DNA from 2 places in the Kocuria gwangalliensis genome. Region 1 is predicted to be linked to the other one. Evidence: riboswitches for the same ligand, from Rfam matches in the RefSeq annotation. Region 1 holds a riboswitch; the other holds the start of a gene.
What was found. A riboswitch is a leader RNA that binds a small molecule or an ion and turns the genes downstream of it on or off. The one in region 1 is predicted to bind thiamine pyrophosphate.

Region 1 (7,475 bases):
CGGCTGCGGGACATCGGCGGGATCATCGTGGTCGACTTCATCGACATGGTCCTGGAGTCCAACCGTGAGCTGGTGCTGCGTCGCCTGGTCGAGTGCCTGGGCAGGGACCGCACCAAGCACCAGGTCGCGGAGGTGACCTCCCTGGGTCTGGTGCAGATGACGCGCAAGCGCATGGGCACGGGCCTGCTCGAAGTCTTCTCGGAGCCGTGCGAGGCGTGTGCCGGTCGCGGCGCGATCGTGCACGACCACCCGCTCAAGGGGCGCGCCGGGGATTCGGGCGCGGACCACCGCACCAACCGCAACGAGCGCAAACGCTCCAAGCACAAGCAGCAGCACCAGGGTGCTCAGCCGGGCGGATCGCAGGACAAGCCCAAGAACACCGGTAACGGTGGCAACGGCTCGGACAACGGCCACGCGGGCAGCGAGGAAGACTCCAAGGCCCGCGCCGAGGCGGCTCGCAGCGCACTGGCCAGTATCGCGGCGGCTTCACAGCACGACGACGACGCCGCGCCGGGTCAGCCGGGTGACGCCCAGTCCGCCGAGCGCTCCGGCGGCGAGGGCCAGGCGAAGGATCAGTCCGGTGCCCAGGACAACCAGGAACACGGTGATCAGGACGGCGATCGTCGCCGTAAGAAGCGTCGCGGCAAGCGCAGTCGTGGCCGAGGTCAGTCGGGTCAGGACGGCCAGGGCGAGGACGCGTCGTCAGCGGATTCCCAGGACTCGGCCCGCGGTGACCGCGGCCGGGAGTCGAACGACACGGGCGAGGGCCCTTCGTCCAGTCTCACCATTCATGGTGAGGTCATCGAGTTGCCCCACGGCAGCGCTCACCACGAGGAGCAGTCGCAGACCGGTCAGCAGTCATTCACGCTGGACTCGCTGACCGCGGCCTTCACGGAGGAACCCGCTCACGACGCAACCCGGGAGCAGTCCTCGGACGGGCAGCCGGCACGTGATACGGCCTCGCAGGAGCAGTCCTCGCGTGGCAGCCGCGGAGGCCGTTCGCGCCGGGCCCAGCGCCCGGCAACCAATGAGTCGCAACCGGGGGGCGCCAAGGCGGCCGTGGCACCCGCTGCGGAGGCGGAGATCAAGCCGGCCACGCGGCGTCGTTCCCGCCGAGCGTCCGCACCCGCGGCGGCACCGGGAACGGCCAGTGTTCGGACCCACGAGCCGGTTGGTACGGAGGAACCCGTCAAGCGGTTCACGGCCGATATCTCTCAGCAGAAGGCGCCCAAGGCCTCGGCTCAGCCCACCGTGGTGGGCGTGGGTGTGAAGGCCGAGGACATGAAGATGACGGGTGGCGCCACGAGCTGACACCGGTCACCGACCGCAAGACATGACATGCCACAAGGGTGCGGGAATCAGAACCCCGCACCCTTGTGGCATGATCTGTACCACTGACACGGGGTGCCGCACGAGCGGCTGAGATAACACCCGTTGAACCTGATCTAGCTCGTACTAGCGAAGGGAATGTCGTGCTGACTACGCATTCTGCTGTTCCAACCGTGCCCCGCGTCCTGTCGATCGCGGGCACCGATCCCACGGGCGGCGCCGGGCAGGCCGCCGACCTGAAGTCCATCGCCGCAATGGGCGGTTACGGCATGAACGTGATCACCGCGGTGGTGGCCCAGAACACCAAGGGCGTGATCGACATCCACACCCCACCCGTGCGGGTCCTCCGCGCCCAGCTCGAGGCCGTGAGCTCCGACGTGACTCTGGACGCGGTCAAGGTGGGCATGCTCGGATCGGTCGAGGTGATCGAGGCCGTGCGCGACTGGCTGGCCGAGGTGAAACCACCGGTGACGGTGCTTGATCCCGTGATGGTGGCCACGGCCGGTGGGCGATTGTTGCGGGCGGAGGCTCAAACGGCCCTGTTGTCACTGCTGCCGTTCGCCGACCTGATCACGCCCAACCTCCCGGAACTGGCCGTGCTGGCCGGTGCGGCGCCGGCTGGCACGTGGACCGAGGCCCTGAGACAGGGCCAAGACGTGGCCGAGCGGTTCGGCACGCGCGTCCTCGTGAAGGGTGGCCACCTGCCCGGAGCGCGAACCCCGGATGCTCTGCTCGAACCCGGGCGGGACGAGCCCGTGATCGTGTTCGACGATCCGCGCGTCGCAACGTCCAACACTCACGGCACCGGGTGTTCTCTGTCCTGCGCCATTGCCACGGTCGTGGCACGCACGGGGGACTGGGTGGGCGCCGTGAGCACGGCGCGCTCGTGGCTGCGCGGCGCGCTCGAACACGCCGACGGTCTCCACGTGGGACGGGGCAACGGCCCCGTACATCATTTCCACCATGCTCAGCATGTTCTGGTGGACACCGACTCCCACGGGCGATTCACGGATGCGCTCTGGCGCGATTGCGAGGGTGTGCGTGGTGAGATCGACACCCTGGACTTCGTTGCCCAGTTGGGCAACGGCACGCTGCCGTCCGAGACCTTCCAGTGGTACCTGGACCAGGACAGGCAGTACTTGGCTGTTTACTCACGTGCGCTGGCCGCGTTGGCCGCGGCGGCGCCGTCGGAATCGGCGCGCGCATTCTTCGCCCACGGAGCGGCGGAGGTCGTGACCGTGGAGTCTGCGCTGCACCGCACGCGGCTCCACGGTGCGCCCCCGCAGCCGGCGTCCGAGGTGACCAAGACGTATTCGGATTTTCTGCTGGCGGCCACGGGAAGTGAGACCTTCGCGGTGGGGGCCGCGGCAGTATTGCCGTGCTACTGGCTCTACGCGGCAGTGGGTGGCGCGCTGACGGAAAAGGCCCGCGCTGCCGGACTGGAACCGCATCCGTACGGCGATTGGCTGGCCACCTACAATGCTCCCGGATTCCACCTCGCGACCGAGCGGGCCAAGGACATCGTGGACCGGGCAGCCGCAACGGCAGACCCGGTTACCCGACGGCGCATGCGGGAGGTGTTCATGCGAGGCTGTGAGCTGGAGCTGCGGTTCTTCGCCGAACCCGTTCGACGCGCCGGGGCCCGCCCGTTTGCCGTAGCTTCCACGCATCGGGTATGCTAGATTTTCGGTGCCGGGTACCAGCGTGTGTGTGGACAGTTAAATCCACCGCGTCAGGCGGCACACTCGGGTTCACCTCCTGTTTGATGCGAAAGCCACGCTAGGCGCGGTCTGCTAGGACTGCCGCGACGTGATGTCTCGACATTCGTGGTCCTCCAGGTGTGTTCCCGACCCTTACACGTAGTCCATAGATGTCGAGAGAAGTGAGTTCCCAAGTGGTGTACGCGATTGTCCGCGCAGGCGGCCGCCAGGAGAAGGTTTCCGTTGGAGACCTCGTGACCCTTGACCGCGTCGCCGGTGAGGCAGGCAGCACCATTCAGCTTCCTGCGCTGCTGCTGGTCGATGGGGACAAGGTCACCTCCGATTCCAAGACCCTGGCCAACGTAAAGGTCACTGCCGAGATCATTGAAGACCTTCGCGGTCCCAAGATCTCGATCATGAAGTACAAGAACAAGACCGGGTACAAGAAGCGTCAGGGCTTCCGCGCCGAGCTGACGACCGTCAAGGTCACCGGCATCGACGCCTAAGTCACACCCTTTCCCGTACATTTGACACGAAGGTAGGCACACACCATGGCACATAAGAAGGGCGCGAGCTCCACTCGCAACGGTCGTGACTCGAACGCTCAGTACCTGGGCGTGAAGCGTTTCGGCGGTCAGACCGTCAGCGCCGGTGAGATCCTGGTCCGCCAGCGCGGCACCCACTTCCACCCGGGTCTGAACGTGGGCCGCGGCAAGGACGACACCCTGTTCGCCCTGTCCGCCGGCGCCGTCGAGTTCGGTACCCGCCGCGGTCGTCGCGTGGTCAACATCCAGACCGCCGAGTAATTGACTTTTGGACCTCCGGGTCCACCCGCTGTCCACGGGTTTCCCGTGGCCGGCAACCACTAAAGGGTGGGCGCAATACGCGCTCACCCTTTAGTCTTTCAACCAGAGGTGTTCGCTGTGCCCCTGAGGCAGCGAAGGCGCCGAGGACTTTAAGGAGCCCCGTGGCCAGTTTTGTCGATCGAGTCATTGTGCACGCTACTGGCGGCAATGGCGGACACGGTTGTGTGTCCGTGCGCCGTGAGAAGTTCAAGCCGCTCGGTGGACCCGACGGCGGCAATGGCGGAGACGGCGGTTCCGTGATCCTTCGCGTGGACGGCCAGTCCACCACGCTGCTGGGTTTCCACCACTCACCTCACCAGAAGGCCCCCAACGGTGAACCGGGTAAGGGCGATCTCCGCCACGGGTTCAAGGGTCAGGATTTGATCCTGTCCGTTCCCGATGGAACCGTGGTGAAGGACCGCCGGGGAAACGTCCTGGCGGACCTGCTGGGTGAAGGCACCGAATACGTGATCGCCAGCGGCGGTTACGGTGGTCTGGGCAACGCCGCACTGTCCTCCCAGAAGCGCAAGGCCCCCGGTTTCGCCCTGCTCGGCACGCCGGGCGCGGAACACGAGGTCGAACTCGAGCTCAAGTCCATTGCGGACATCGCCCTGGTCGGCTTCCCCTCGGCGGGAAAGTCCAGCTTGATCGCGGCGATGAGCGCGGCCCGCCCGAAAATCGCGGACTACCCCTTCACCACCCTGGTACCCAACCTGGGCGTGGTGCAGGCCGGCGACACACGTTTCACCGTGGCGGACGTTCCCGGTCTGATCCCGGGGGCCTCCCAGGGCAAGGGTCTGGGCCTGGAATTCCTGCGGCACGTGGAGCGCTGCGCCGCGCTGGTTCACGTGATCGACTGCGCAACCCTGGAACCGGGCCGTGATCCGCTCACGGACCTGGACGCCTTGGAGACCGAGTTGGCCCACTACGCCCAGGACATCCAGGACGAGAACCAGGACACCGTGCCCTTGACGGAACGCCCCCGGATGGTGGTGCTCAACAAGATCGATGTCCCCGAGGCCCGGGAGCTCGCGGAGTTCATCCGCCCGGATCTGGAGAAGCGCGGCTACCGCGTGTTCGAGGTGTCCACGGCATCACACGAGGGGTTGCGTCAACTCGGGTTCGCCATGGCAGAGCTCGTGGCGCAGGTGCGCACCGAGGATGAACCCGATGAAACCGACACACAGTCCCAGGTGGTGCGTCCGGAGCCCGTGCGTGGCCGTCGCGGCGAGAACCGCAAGGGTTTCACGATTTCCCGTGAGGACCGCGGGGGAGAACCCCTGTGGCACGTACGCGGTGAAAAGCCCGAGCGGTGGGTGCAACAAACTGATTTCAACAACGACGAAGCAGTGGGTTACCTCGCGGACCGTTTTGCCAAGCTGGGTATCGAGGACGAATTGTTCCGAACCGGTGCCCGTCCCGGTGATGCGGTGTTGATCGGTCCCGAGGACAACGGCGTGGTCTTCGACTGGGAGCCCACCATGGTGGGAGGCGCGGAGCTGTTGGGCGGCCCGCGCGGTACGGACTTGCGGTTGGACGAAACGAACCGACCTACGCGCCGTGAAAAGCGCGAACAGTTCTACGATCGCATGGACGCGAAGGCCGAGGCTCGTGCCGAGCTCGAGGCCGAACGCAAGGCAGGTGTCTGGACGGAATCAGTGGACCAGGCGCGCGGCCGTCACCTTGATCAGCGTCGACAGGATCTCCCCGAGCATGAGTGAAAAAATGACCACCGAGAAGATTGATGTCGCAGCCGTCGAGCAGGACGCGGCCAAGTCGGCCATGCAGCTGAGCACGGAGAACCGTGGGAAGAACCGTCGGTCTCCGATCACTGAGCCCTCCCAGCTGCCCCAGGCGCGACGCGTGGTGGTCAAGGTGGGGTCCTCGTCGCTGACCTCCGTCGAGAACTCCATTGACGAGAACGCGCTGCGCAGCATTGTGGACGCCCTCGGCGGCGCCAAGGCTCGCGGCACGGACATCATCTTCGTGTCATCGGGTGCGATCACCGCCGGTCTGTCACCGCTGGGTCTGGCCAAGCGGCCCAAGGACCTCTCCACCAAGCAGGCGGCCGCGTCCGTGGGACAGGGACTCCTGATCTCCCGCTACACCGAATACTTTGCGCGTTACGGGGTCACGGTGGGGCAGGTGCTGCTGACCGCCGAAGACCTCATGCGGCACTCGCAGTACAAGAACGCGCACCGCCAGATCGAACGCTTGTTGGACCTGGGTATCCTGCCCATCGTCAATGAGAACGACGCCGTGGCGACCCACGAGATCAAGTTCGGCGACAACGACCGCATTGCCGCGCTCGTGGCGCACCTGATCAAGGCGGACGCGCTGCTGCTGCTCTCGGACGTTGACGCCCTGTACACCAAGCCGCCCAAGGACGGCGGCGAGCGGATCGCTCGCATCGATGACCCGATCGCGGACCTGGAAGGTGTCGAAATCGGATCTGTCGGTCGCGTGGGTGTGGGCTCCGGTGGCATGGTGACCAAGGTGCAGGCCGCTCGCATCGCGGCGGCGTCGGGAATTCCCGCGCTGGTGACCTCCGCGGGCAATATCAACGAGGCCCTGGCCGGGGAAAACGTGGGCACCTGGTTCTCCACCACCGGTGGTCGCCGCAACGTACGGTTGTTGTGGCTGGCTCACCTCGCCGACATCAAGGGCACCCTCACACTCGACGACGGCGCCGTGGAAGCCATTCGTGGCAGGCGGTCACTGCTGGCCGCGGGAGTCAACGCGGTGAGCGGCACATTCACCGCCGGTGACCCCGTTTCCATGAAGGACCAGGACGGCAATGAGGTCGCCCACGGTTTGATCAACTACAGCTCGGACGAAGTGCCCGACATGCTGGGTAAGCGCACCGACCAGCTCGGTGACGAGTTCGGAGAGGACTTCGCCCGGGAACTGATCCACGTGGACAACCTGGTCACGCTGCGCCCACGATCCGCGCGCACCAAGCTCAAGTAGCCGCCCGCGTCCCATGTTTGAGAAGTACGCTGACACGACAGGCGCCCCCGGGCGTCGAACCGACCAACATCCAGGAGGAATTTTGGCCGAGAACACGTCAATACTGACCGCGCAGCAAACATTTGGGGCAGACCCCGTGGCGGGCGTCGGGCTCATGGCTGACGACGCGCGCCAGGCAGCTCGCGGGCTGGCGCGGGCCCCCCGCGCGTGGAAGGACCGCGCGCTGCTGCTCATGGCTCGGCGCATCGAGGAGCGCCAGGACGTGGTCCTGGAGGCGAACGGCAAGGATCTGGAACGCGGACGACAAAACGAGACGTCGTCGGCATTGTTGGACCGCCTCAAGCTGGACCCCGCCCGCATCAAGGGGCTCGCTGATTCCCTGCGTGAATTGGCGGCACTGCCGGATCCGGTGGGCACGATCGTGCGCGGGCAGACCCTCTCCAATGGACTGCGCATGCGCCAGATGCGCGTGCCCATGGGCGTGGTGGGTGTCATTTACGAGGCCCGCCCGAACGTGACTGTGGACATTGCCGGTATCGCCGTGAAGTCCGGTAATGCCGCCATGCTGCGCGGCGGTTCCGCCGCCCTGGAATCCAACCGTGCCTTGGTGGGTATCCTGCGTGACGCCCTC
Region 2 (7,475 bases), on a different contig from region 1:
GCGCTTCCATGGTCATGGCCAGGCGTGTGGCGCGGCGCAGTGACTGGACCAGCAGGGTGAATGCCTGCCCCCCGAATTCCTTGGCCGTGCCCACGGGTCCGTGATCATTGCCGGCGCCGCGTGCGCGCCGGGCCGAAGCGAGCACGGACCATTCCTTGACCATGACCTCGACCAGTCGCAACGCCGCCAGCGAGGCCAGTACAAATCGTTCGGGCAGTCGCAGGGTCTGCGCCAACCCGTCGGCCAGGTCGGTGGGGTCGGTGGTGAGCAGCACCGTGATACCGGGTAGCGCAATGGCCAGGCCACGCAGCGCAATGGCCGCACCGGCGGCCAGCGAGCCCGTGGTCACCGTGATCCAGCCCAGGTTCACCAGCTCGGTTCCGCCCTCCGGGGACAGCATGGCGGTGCCCCACCCGCTGATCAGTGCCGCCACGGTGATGGGCCACAGGGTGACCAGCAGACGCAGGGGTTTCTGCCCTGCGGCGGCCAGCAACACCAGTTGGCCCAGCAGGGCAAGACCGCTGGTCACGGGGTCCGCGCTCACGACCAGCACCACGGTGATGAGCAAGGCACCCAGGAGTTTGACCAGCGCGTTGGAACGGCCCATGGGACTGACTCGAACGGAATCGGCAATGGCGCTCACGCTCATGCTCCCAACCTCACTTCCACCGCGTGGAGGGCCTTGATGAGTTCGCGGTCGTGGGTCACGGCCACCACGGCGGTGCCCCGTTCCATCTCTTCGACGAGCATGTCGACCAGCTCACGCCAGGTCTGCGCGTCCTGGCCGAACGTGGGCTCGTCGAGGATGAGCACCTGCGGGGCGGAGGCCAGCACGGTCGCCACCGATAGCCGCCGTTTCTGCCCGCCGGACAGTGTGAACGGGTTGGCGTCCTGGATCTCCGCCAGGTCCAGACGGCGCAGCAGGGTGTCAATGCGCGTCTCGTCCAGCCCCGAGTCGGTACCGCGGCGGGCCGTCCGGAGCGGCCCGTATTCAAGTTCGGCCCGCACGGACGAGCAGAGGAACTGATGCTCCGGGTGCTGGAAGACACTGCCGATGCGGGTGATGAGCTCCGTTCCCTCCCAGAGCGAGGGGTCAGCGGGAGCGTTCCCGGCGAGAGCCCGCGTGGCTTTCACGGTTCCCGCGCACGGCAAGAGCAATCCCGCCAATGTCAGCGCCAGCGTGGACTTCCCGGCGCCGTTCTCGCCCGTGACGGCCAGCGCCTGACCCGCGCGCACGGTCAGGGTGATGCTGTGGGCGACCGGCACAACATTCTCGGTAGCGCATATCTCGTCCCGTCCCGGTGTTCCGCGGGACCAGGCTTTACGCGCCCGACGACGCCGCCGCGCCACCGCTCGCGCGCTCGGCTGGGTTCGGCTCACGGCCAGGTCGTGGACCTCCAGCAGCGGCGTTGCCTGCTGGTCGTACGCCGGGGCGGGAATGGTGGACGGTGTCCAGTCCGGAACCCACGTACCCTGCCGTTGCAAGAGTTCGCGCGCGTCCACGAGGACCTCGCGGGTCGGACCGTCGAACGCTACGCTCCCGTTGTCGTCGAGCACCAGCACTCGGTCCACCACGGATTCCCAGAGGCCGACTCGGTGCTCGACCACGATCATCGTGGTGCCCGCCTGTGACACCGCACGGTCCACCGCGTCGCGCAATTCGACCGCGCCCCGTTCATCCACGCTGGCGGTGGGTTCATCGAGCAGGAGGAGCTGTGGGCGCATGGCCATGGTTCCGGCCAACGCCAGGCGCTGCTTCTGCCCCCCGGACAGCGAGGTGGTGGAATGATCGAGCGGGAGGTCCAACCCGACCTCGGCAAGCGCTGCCTCCACCCGGGACCAGATCTGGTCGCGAGGTACGGCGAGATTCTCGAGGCCGAAAGCGACGTCGTCGCCCACGCGCCCCAAAATGACCTGCGTCTCGGGATCTTGGTGCATGAAACCCACCGATCCGCGCGCGTCGCGCGGATCCACGCCGTTGACGGTGAGTTCCCCGGAGCGGGATTCGCCGTCAGGATCCTGTTCCACACCGGCCATGGCCTGCAGCAGCGTGGACTTACCGGCTCCGGACGGGCCCAGCAGCAGCACACGCTCGCCCGGCCTGATCCGAGCGCTCACGCAGCGCAGGGACGGTTCCTCACGGCCGGGGTAGTGCCACCCGAAATCCGTGAGCACCACGTCCGCCCCGCGCTGCTCCACGGCCACGTGCGCGTTCATCGTCGTGCGGCGCCGGAGGCCAACCCGTTGAGCACGCCCGTCCTCTGCAGCGCCCGGGTGACCAGCCACATCAAGATCCCGGCGATGACCGCACCCGAGAGGGTGGTGAGAGCCGTATAAACCACTCGCTGGTCGAAGGCCCATTCGTAGTTGTAGATGATGCTTTCGTTGATTCCCATGACCAGTCCCGCAAGCGCACCACCTGCCGCCGCGGCGGCCGGGCCGAAGCGACGATAACGGCTCAGCAGGAACACGATCTCCACGGCGGCACCCTGGATCAAACCCGAGAACACCACCGGCCAGCCGAAGTGGGTGCCCAGGAAGCCTTCCAGGACGGCGGCGAGAAGTTCGCAGAAAATCGCGGCTCCGGGCTTGCGGATGATCAGTGCCCCCAGGGTGCCGGCGATCAGCCAACCGCCGCCGATCAGGCCGGTGGCCGGCGGGTAAGCAACCGCAGCGGTGGTCGCCACCGGGTACAACAGGTTGGCCCACGCCCAGAAGACGACGGCGCACAGTGCGGCCAGCACCGCAGCCACCACGATGTCCACCACCCGCCACGACTTCTTGGGGGATTTCCGCTGCGGACGGGCGGTCCTGGATTTGACCTGGGTCATGATGTTCATCCTCCTGATGAGTACAGGAGGGGAAAGAACCGCGCACGGGCCGCGCACGGGTCCTTTGAGATGCTCGACTCCCTAGCGCCGGTATGAACCGGATCAGGTTCGAGGGTCTGCGCTGGTGCGCACTCTCAGCGCCGCTCGGGCGCTCCCCTGTCGTTAGTGCCTCATCCTAGACCAAAAGAAGCGGCGGGGTCGCGTCCGCTGGACGCACCCCCGCCGCTTCCGGCAGTCGGAAAATTTAGATCTCGCTCTGCGACGTGTTGTCCTGGTCACTGTCCATCTTGGCGATGGCGCGCTGGACACCCACCTTGATGAGCGTGCCCACAAGACCGGTCAGAAGGGCCCACACGATGATGTCGCGCCAGGCCTCGTCCGGGTCCGGGTTCTTGGCGGGGGGCTCGTTACCCGTAACCTTTTTCCAGCCCGCGGTCAGCACCTTGTTGGACAGTGCCACGCCGCCCAGTGATGCTGCGGTGCCGGCCAAATCGTACATTTTGCTCATTGAAAGCTCCTCTTCACGGTTCTCGCTGCTTCACTAAGCATACGAAGCAGTTGCTGGTTCTTCGACCACCTCGGCCCGCCACGGGCCGAGATTTTTAGTCGTCACGCCTGGTACTCGCGTACTCGATCACGTTCTTGAGGTCGTCCTGGGTGAGGTTTTCCTCGCGCAGGTGCTTGGACCGGTACGCCGACCGACCCACCATGTGGGCGGAGACGGGGACCGTCAGCAGCATGAACAACCACGCCAGGATCAGCAACGGAATCATTGCGGGGTCGCGCCCCTCAATGCCCACCGCGGTCAGTAACAGCAGCAGGCCGAAGACCTGGGGCTTGGTACCGGCGTGCATACGGGAGAGCAGGTCCGGGAAACGCACCAGACCCACCGCCGCGGCCAGCGACATCAGGCACCCCACCACCATGCACACGGCTGCGACGACATCCAGAATCAGTTCCCACGTCATGACTTCCCCGTTCCCGCGTTACGCGCCACGGTCACGGAGCCCAAGAAGCCGACCAGCGAGACGATGACCAAGAGGAAAATGTTGTTCATGTGATGGTTGTAAACCATCTCGATGGCAAGGGACGCCCCGACAATGGCCAGCAACACGTCACTGGCAATGACTCGATCCAGGAGGGAGGGGCCCTTGGCGAGGCGATAAATGGCCCCGGCCGCGGCCAGTACCAGGAAGACCCCGCAGATCCACACGGCTATCTCGAACACGGTTTACTCCTCTCCCCGCTCGGGCCCGCCACCGGTGCGATACATCTGAGTGGTCGGCGAATGAATCATTCCGGTCGTGGTCGTCTCATTGCCTCCGGTCTCCTGTTTCAGGGCGCGCAGGTCTTCCTTGCTGCCCATGATGTGGATCCACGCGGCCTCGACCCGCAGTGCTGACTCGCGGAAGATCTCGGCCTGTTTCTTGTTGGCGACGTCCAGGACGTGGAAGTACAGGATGCCCGAACCGCGATCGACCTCGATCACCAGCGAACCGGGGATCAAGGCCATGGTGTGCCCCACGGCGGTCATCAACAGGTCATTGTTCTGCCGCAATCTCACGCCGACCACGGCGTTCTGCACGGCAGGTCCCTGAACGAGTGCCAACTTGAACACGTGGAAACTCGCCGTGGCCACCTGCCAAATGAAGGACACCACGAACACCGCGAAGTGGAGCACGTTGAATCGTCCGGACAGTTCAATGGGTGGCAAGGTGAGCGCGCGGGTCACGATGAAGGCCAGGATCAGCCCGAAGGCCAAGTTCCCCAGGCGCCAATCGCCCCAGAGCGCGCCCCACACCACGACCAGCCACAGCAGCAGCGGGATGTCGGCGCGGAACGTACTTTGAAAACGCTTCTGGGTGGGGGAAGTACTCACTGCGCCTCCTCACTCACGCCACCCTGGCCCGCCGGGGCGAAGACGGCGTCGATGTAGCGATCCGGGTGTATCAGGTTCTGTGAGGCGTTGTCGGCCAGGTCGAACAGCGGGCCCGCGAAGACCGTGAGGGCCACACCGACCGCCACCAGAGCGGTCGTTGCGCCCACCATGAAACTCGGCATGAGCAACACGGCACCGCGGCCGGCGAACGTGCTGGACCCGGCACGTTCGGCGGGGCCTGAGGTCCGGGGTTGCTTGCCGTCCACCGTGGTCGAGCGCAGCACGGGGTCCGGGTACTCGGCATCATCCACGCTGCGCAGGAACACGCGAATCCACACGCGGACCAGTGCCAGCAGGGTCAGCAGCGACACGAACACGCTGACACCGACCAGCAGGTAATCCAAGCCGGTTCCACGGCTCACAGCCGCTTCCAGGAGCCCCACCTTGCCCAGGAACCCGGAGAACGGGGGAATACCGCCCAGGTTCAGGGCCGGGATCATGTACAGGATGCCCAGCAACGGTGAAATTTTGAGCATGCCCGCGAGTCGATCCACGTTGGTGGAGCCACCGCGCCGCTCGATCAGACCCGCGACCAGGAACAGGCTGGTTTGGATCACGATGTGGTGGGCAATGTAGTAGACCACCGCCGCCAGTGCTTCCTCGGTCCCCACCGCGATACCGAAGATCATGTACCCGATGTGACTGATCAACGTGAACGAGAGCATACGTTTGATGTCGATCTGCGCCAGTGCACCCAGAATGCCCACCACCATGGTGAGCAGGGCAACCCACATCAAGAGCCCGTTGATCTGCGTTCCGGGGAACAGCAGTGTCTCGGTACGGATGATCGAGTAGACGCCCACCTTGGTCAACAGACCCGCGAACACGGCGGTCACCGGCGCGGAGGCGGTCGGGTAGGAGTCGGGCAACCAGAACGACAGCGGGAAGACCGCGGCCTTCACTCCGAACGCGATGAGCAGCATCAGGTGCAGCTGCATTTGGGTGCCCTGCGGCAGGTCCGCCAGCTTCACGGAGAGATCGGCCATGTTCACGGTGCCCGTGGCGCCGTAAATCATGCTGATCGAGATCAGGAACAGCACGGAGGAGATCACCGAGACCACCACGTACGTGACACCGGCGCGGATGCGCTGCACCGTTCCGCCCATGGTCAACAAGACGTAGGAGGCGGTCAGCAGGATCTCGAAACCCACGTACAGGTTGAACAGGTCTCCGGCCAGGAACGCATTGGAAACACCGGCCACCAGGATCAAGAAGGTGGGGTAGAAAATCGAGATGGGGCCTTCGTCGTCTCCGTCAGCAACGCCCTCACCCGCGGCGTAGATCAACACCGCCAGCGACACGACCACCGAGACCACGAGCATCAGCGCGGACAGTTGGTCCACGACCATCACAATGCCGAAGGGCGCCGCCCACTCACCCAGGTGGACGGCCTGCGGCCCCTGGTTCCACACGGTGATCATGATCAGCACGTTCAGGGCCAGGGTCGCGCTCATGGCGCCGATGGTCACAAAACGTTGCAACCGGTTCCGGTGCACGATCAGCAGGTTCATCGCGGCACCCAGGAACGGAATCACCACGGCCAGCGGAGCCAGCTGTGCGAAGTCATAGCTCATGACCGTTCCTCCCTTCCGGTGTCCTCGGGCCCGTGGCCCTCGAAGCGTTGGCCCTCGGTGTGCTCCACGTAGTCCGGGGACGACGGCGCAGCCAGGTGGTGTGCTCGGTGATGTCCTGGGGACTCAGTTGCTTCCTCTTCGTTGTGGCGTGCGCGTCCCCTTGGCTCATCCGAATCGGTGAATTCGGAGGAGTCCTGGGGCAGGGCGTCGTCGTCCTCGGCGTCGTAGGCGGGCTGCTGGGCGACAAAGCGGTCTTCCAGGTCGTCCTGGATCTCGTCGCGACGCGCCAGGGTCCAGGAGCGGTAGATCATGCTCAGGATGAACGCCGTGGTGGCCAGCGAAATCACGATTGCCGTGAGAATCAATGCTTGCGGTAGGGGGTCGGAGTACTCGGAACCGTCGAGCTCGGAATCATAGAGCGGCGCGAATCCCGGGACCCCGCCCGCGTGCAGGATCAACAAGTTGGTCCCGTTGGTCAGGAGCATGATGCCGAGCAGCACGCGGGTCAGGGAACGTTCCAGGAGCAGGTACACGCCCACGGAATACAGCACGCCCATGACCAGGAGCAATATCACGTTGACAGTCATCCCTGCACCTCCGAGGGGTTGCTGCCCCGGGCCGGAACACCGGAAGCATTGGACGGCTCGGAGTCATCCACGCGGTGCGCGGACACGGACGGGCCGGTTCGGGTCACGCGGATGCGGGAACCGCGGCCCTCCTTGGCTGCGCCGTCGAAGGCCTCACGTTCCTTCCGCTCGTCGATGCGACCGCCCAGGGAGCGGAGGATGTCCAGGACCAGGCCGATCACGATCAGGTACACGCCGACGTCGAAGATCACCGAGGTCACGAACTTCACGTGGCCGAAAATGATCATGTCCCATTCGAACGTGTAGCTCTGCATGACCGTGCCGCCGAACAGGACGGGCGCTATTGCGTAGAGCGAGGCGATGGCCAAGCCCGCGCCCAACATCCAACCGGCGTTGACGGGGGTGGCTCGCTCCAGTTCGTAACGGCCACCGGCCAGATAACGCAGCGTGAGCGCCAGGGCAGCCATGAGGCCACCGGCAAAACCACCGCCTGGGTCGTTGTGGCCGGCGATCAGCAGGTAAATGGACACCATCATGAAGGTGT

Region 2: linked by a shared signal. The riboswitch ahead of ABEA06_RS00900 (ECF transporter S component) and the one ahead of ABEA06_RS04005 (bifunctional hydroxymethylpyrimidine kinase/phosphomethylpyrimidine kinase) in region 1 are both predicted to bind thiamine pyrophosphate.

The regions. Positions count from the first base shown of each region.
Region 1 covers NZ_BAABLN010000008.1:149,766-157,240, reverse strand. The annotation lists gene ABEA06_RS04010 (Rne/Rng family ribonuclease) at 1-1,311, shown strand, start outside; TPP riboswitch at 1,391-1,485, shown strand; gene ABEA06_RS04005 (bifunctional hydroxymethylpyrimidine kinase/phosphomethylpyrimidine kinase) at 1,473-3,011, shown strand; gene rplU (50S ribosomal protein L21) at 3,224-3,535, shown strand; gene rpmA (50S ribosomal protein L27) at 3,581-3,835, shown strand; gene obgE (GTPase ObgE) at 3,997-5,595, shown strand; gene proB (glutamate 5-kinase) at 5,588-6,844, shown strand; gene ABEA06_RS03980 (glutamate-5-semialdehyde dehydrogenase) at 6,927-7,475, shown strand, end outside.
Region 2 covers NZ_BAABLN010000001.1:200,724-208,198, forward strand. The annotation lists gene ABEA06_RS00890 (energy-coupling factor transporter transmembrane component T family protein) at 1-649, opposite strand, end outside; gene ABEA06_RS00895 (ABC transporter ATP-binding protein) at 646-2,217, opposite strand; gene ABEA06_RS00900 (ECF transporter S component) at 2,214-2,831, opposite strand; TPP riboswitch at 2,893-2,999, opposite strand; gene ABEA06_RS00905 (DUF4235 domain-containing protein) at 3,076-3,339, opposite strand; gene mnhG (monovalent cation/H(+) antiporter subunit G) at 3,434-3,799, opposite strand; gene ABEA06_RS00915 (monovalent cation/H+ antiporter complex subunit F) at 3,796-4,059, opposite strand; gene ABEA06_RS00920 (Na+/H+ antiporter subunit E) at 4,063-4,710, opposite strand; gene ABEA06_RS00925 (Na+/H+ antiporter subunit D) at 4,707-6,344, opposite strand; gene ABEA06_RS00930 (Na(+)/H(+) antiporter subunit C) at 6,341-6,931, opposite strand; gene ABEA06_RS00935 (Na+/H+ antiporter subunit A) at 6,928-7,475, opposite strand, start outside.